2 regions of the Bacillus sp. MT94 genome follow, and region 1 is predicted to be linked to the other one. Evidence: predicted binding sites of a transcription regulator. Region 1 holds the regulator's gene; the other holds the start of a gene.

What was found. The regulator Rex, encoded in region 1, represses fermentation and respiration genes when NADH is low (regulators of the CRP and FNR family bind a similar motif). The targets are predictions, from matches to a motif close to TTGTGAAATATTTCACAA.
Region 2: a site for Rex is predicted at 1,204-1,221, ahead of AC1Q51_RS11635 (L-lactate dehydrogenase). Genes of this name have one in related genera too.

The regions. Positions count from the first base shown of each region.
Region 1 is NZ_JBXAEZ010000015.1:4,297-6,709, reverse strand. Features, by position in the region: gene AC1Q51_RS27590 (CPBP family intramembrane glutamic endopeptidase) at 1-390, shown strand, start outside; gene AC1Q51_RS27585 (YdiK family protein) at 387-578, shown strand; gene AC1Q51_RS27580 (redox-sensing transcriptional repressor Rex) at 608-1,237, opposite strand; gene AC1Q51_RS27575 (ABC-F family ATP-binding cassette domain-containing protein) at 1,424-2,413, shown strand, end outside.
Region 2 is NZ_JBXAEZ010000002.1:1,133,798-1,136,210, forward strand. Features, by position in the region: gene AC1Q51_RS11635 (L-lactate dehydrogenase) at 144-1,088, opposite strand; gene AC1Q51_RS11640 (TetR/AcrR family transcriptional regulator) at 1,505-2,104, opposite strand.

The sequences.
Region 1 (2,413 bases):
ATGAAACTGATGGAAATTGCAAGAACGACACCTTGGTTCCTTATTGTCGTATCTATAATCGGACCTATCTTGGAAGAAATCGTATTTAGAAAAATTTTATTTGGTACACTTTATAAGAAGTTTAACTTCTTTATTGCAGCTATCATTAGTTCGCTTGTATTCGCAGCAATTCATTTTGATTTTACTCATTTATTGGTATACACTGCTATGGGGCTCGTATTCGCCTTCTTATATGTGAAGACGAAGCGTATTATCGTTCCGATTGCAGCTCATGTTGCGATGAATACATTAGTCGCTATTGGGCAAATTTTTATGAGCAATGAGCAAATTCAAGAAATGATTAAAGAAGCTGAAAAAATGCAAGGCTTTATCGGAGGATTTTTTGTATGAGAAACTCACCATTGTTCATGGCTGCACTATACTTCCTTCTTGGATGTATCTTTACACGCTTCGCCATTACGAACGTGACAGATACAATCTGGAATGTGTGGACAATACTATTTGCAGTTATGGCAACAATTGATTTTAATTTGGCACTTCGCCTTATATTAGTTAAATTCACAAAGAAGAAACAATAATAAAACGCAGAGGTCGCTTCCTCTGCGTTTTATTGTGGATAGTTTTTCAAAAAGTAAACTAATGTTTGTAACTCTACAGCTAAATCAATATGATGAATTCTAATATTCTCTGATACGTTTAATCGTGCTGGTGTGAAATTCAAAATACCATGCACGCTCGTTTCAGCTAATCTATCTGCTACAGCTTGTGCTACTGTAGCCGGTACTGTTAATATTGCCACTTGTATATCATTTGATAATCTCTCTTCTAATTCATCTAAATGGTATACAGGAATGCCCCCGATTTCTGTTCCAACTTTCTCTTCACTAACATCAAATGCCATTTCAATTTTTGTATTATTGTTTTTCGTGAAATTATAATGTAAGAAAGCGGTCCCTAAATTACCTACTCCAATAAGTGCTACACGCGTTATATCATCTTGATCAAGTGTTTCGCGGAAAAATGATAATAAATAATTTACGTTATATCCATATCCCTTTTTCCCTAACGCTCCAAAATACGAAAAATCTCTTCGTATTGTTGCGGAATCTACTTTTACCGCTTCACTCAATTCGGCCGATGAAACACGCTGCTTACCAGAAAGAGATAAGTTTTGGATAAATCGATAGTATAGAGGCAATCTTTTAGCAGTGGCTTGTGGAATCTTTTGCTGATCCATATGACCTCTCCTCTCTTCCTATCTTTATTCATATACTTTAATCAAATACAGAAGTTTAGCACTCATTAAATTCCTTGTATAATAAAGAGAAGAAGTATTCTCTCTTATTTTAAACTATACACTATTTTTAGTATGATTGAGAAATATAAACATGGCAAAGTTAAGAAATTATTTGAGGTGAAAACATTGATTTTATTACAAGTAAATGGACTTTCGAAATTATACGGTGCAGAAACAATTCTTGCAAACATAAAATTGGAAGTACAAACAAAAGATCGTATCGCATTAGTCGGAAGGAATGGAGCTGGAAAATCTACATTATTAAAAATTATCGCTGGTGAGTTATCACATGATGGTGGCGAAATTATAAAACCGAAAGATGTCTCAATCGGGTATTTAGCTCAAAATACCGGCCTAGAAACGTCTTTAACAATTTGGGATGAAATGCTAACCGTCTTTACCCACTTACAGCAAATGGAGACAAAACTTCGAAGGCTTGAGCAAGAAATGGGAAAAGAAGAAAACTTTTCAAACGAAGCTATATATGAAAGATTGTTAGCTGATTATGACCAATTGCAACTCAATTATAAAGATCAAGGTGGATATCAATATGAAGCGGATATTCGCTCCATTTTAAGCGGCCTTGGCTTCCCAGTTGAAACGCACCAGACGACGATTTCTACTTTAAGCGGTGGGCAAAAAACAAGATTAGCTCTCGGAAAATTATTATTAACAAAACCAGACTTACTTATTTTGGACGAGCCTACAAACCATTTAGACATCGAAACATTAACATGGCTTGAGCAATATTTACAAGGTTATCCTGGCGCAATATTAATCGTTTCACATGACCGTTATTTCTTAGACAAACTTGTTACACAAGTATATGAAATTTCGAATAAAGAAAGCAGACGATTTGTTGGTAACTACAGTAAATATTTAGACTTAAAATCAGCATTATATGAGCAAGAAATGAAACGTTACGAAAAACAACAAGATGAAATCGCAAAACTTGAGGACTTCGTTCAAAAGAATATAGCTCGCGCCTCTACAACGAAACGTGCTCAAAGTCGCCGTAAACAACTAGACAGAATGGAATTATTAACGAGACCATTAGGGGATTCTAAGTCAGCATCATTCCACTTCGATATTGAAAAGCAAAGTGGAAATGATGTT
Region 2 (2,413 bases), on a different contig from region 1:
GTGCTCTTTTCTATAAACGACCCTTATCCAGCAAAAGGGGTATATTGGGGATATACAAGGGAAACCGGAAAAGGAATTTATATTAAATTATATAAGTTCAGAGGTAAGAAGCAGTTTCCCACCTCTGAATTATTTAGCAATTATTATAGTACTGGTGCCATTGTTTCTTTTAATACTTTTACAGAATGAGCGAATTTCGCTTTTTCATCTTCATTTAGCTCAAGTTCTACGATTTCACGTACACCTTCGCGGTTAATTACAGCTGGAACACCTACATAAGCATCTTTCTCTCCGTATTGACCTTCAAGGTATGCAGATACAGTTAATACGCTGTTCTCGTTGTTTAAGATTGCTTTAGTTACACGAAGTAGTGACATACCGATTCCGTAGTAAGTTGCACCTTTACGCTCGATAATATGGTAAGCTGCATCACGTACGTTTTCGAAGATTTTATCTAAGTCTTCTTGATTGTACTGTTCGTTGTTAGCTAAGATTGTTTCTAGTTTTTGTACACCGATAGTAGCGTGGCTCCATACTGGAAGTTCAGTGTCACCGTGTTCACCAACGATATAAGCATGAACGTTACGTGGATCTACATCTAAGTAGTCACCTAACATGTAACGGAAACGAGCAGAGTCTAAAGTAGTACCAGAACCGATTACGCGCTCTTTTGGTAAACCAGATTCTTTCCAAGTTACGTAAGTTAAAATGTCAACTGGGTTAGTTGCGATTAAGAAGATTCCATCGAATCCACTATCCATAATACCGCGAACGATTTGTTTAAAGATCTTTGTATTTTTCTCAACTAAGTCTAAACGAGTTTCACCTGGCTTTTGTGGTAATCCAGCAGTGATAACTACTAAATCTGCATCTTTACAATCTGCATAGCTACCGCTCCAAACTTTTGTTGGTGATGGAGAGAATGGTACCGCATGGCTTAAGTCCATTGCTTCCCCTTCTGCTTTTGCTTCATTAACATCTACTAATACGAACTCTTCAGCTACACCTTGGTTGATCATTGAGTAAGCGTAACTACAACCTACAGCTCCTGTTCCTACTAATACTACACGATTGATACCTTTTTTCATGGTAATTTCCCCTCTCTATTGTTCACATCTATTTTTTATGATTGTTTAAGTAATTAATTAAAATACTAATTTAATGTTGTTTAACTTCTTTACACTCATATTGTAGCACGTATTATTGTGAATTACTTCACAAATTATGACCTATTTGTGAACTTTTTCACATAGAGTGTAAAGTTATTAGAATAGGTGTGGAATCCATTTCAATGGAGGCGTTTTCTTTAGATTGTGAACAAAAAGAATGTGATTCGATTATTCCCTATAACTAAATTCAATTTCTATAATCAAACTAACACATTATCCCCTTATAAGCTGGACGTCAGTTGGCCTATATAGACTACGGTGAAATAAATGAATTAGCCTATACTTTATCACCTCCCTTTTAACCATTACTGTATATTAAAAAATATCCGTTAAAATTAAGCGTTCTTTTCTAGTAATAAACCATCCAATATAAGTGATAGGCCATGCAAAGCTTTAGACAACTGCATCTCTGCATCTTCAGAATTCGCAATCCAACAAGCAAGGTCCACTAGTCCGCCATTTATGAATCTTGCTAAGGCTTCACAGTCCGTTTTTTCAATAATAGAGTCCTTCATTAATTGTTGAAGTATCTCCGCCATCGTCGTTAAACATTGCGACTGTGATGATTGATAATAACTATTTCCTAATACTGCTGGTGCATCTCGAAGTACGATTCGCTGAATTTCTGGATTAAGTGCCATTGTTAAATACGCACGACAACGCCCAACAAATCCTTCCCATTTTCCTTCCGCCTCATTTGATACTTCCCCTAATTTATTATCCATTTCCATGTCAATTTCTTTTACAACTGCTTCTAACAACCCTTTTTTATCACCAAAATGATGATAAATTGCACCACGTGTTAAACCGACAGATGCTGTAAAATCATCCATAGACGTGTTTACATATCCAACTGTACCAAAAGCCTCTCTTGCTGCACTCAGCAATTTAGCACGTGTTTCAGTAATCATTTCTGCTCTCGTTTTTTTAACCATCTTTTCCTCCTATTTCTATTCATTCTCTTTATTCAAAATAAATCGCATTATAGTATCGTTCTCTATGTAAAAGAATAACTCCTTTGAACGTCAGCTCTCTATCCAGAGATAAAACATTTCAATTGACATACGCACCGTATGTTAATATGATATTGGCATACGGTGCGTATGTCAATTATTTCTAGCTTACAAGATAATATAACTTCTTACCCATCCCCTACATTGACTCACTGTCCCTTTTTATAGAAGGTATTAATGAAACAGAGGAGGAGTTAAAAGAATGAAGAATGTATATGTAAACGTCAAATA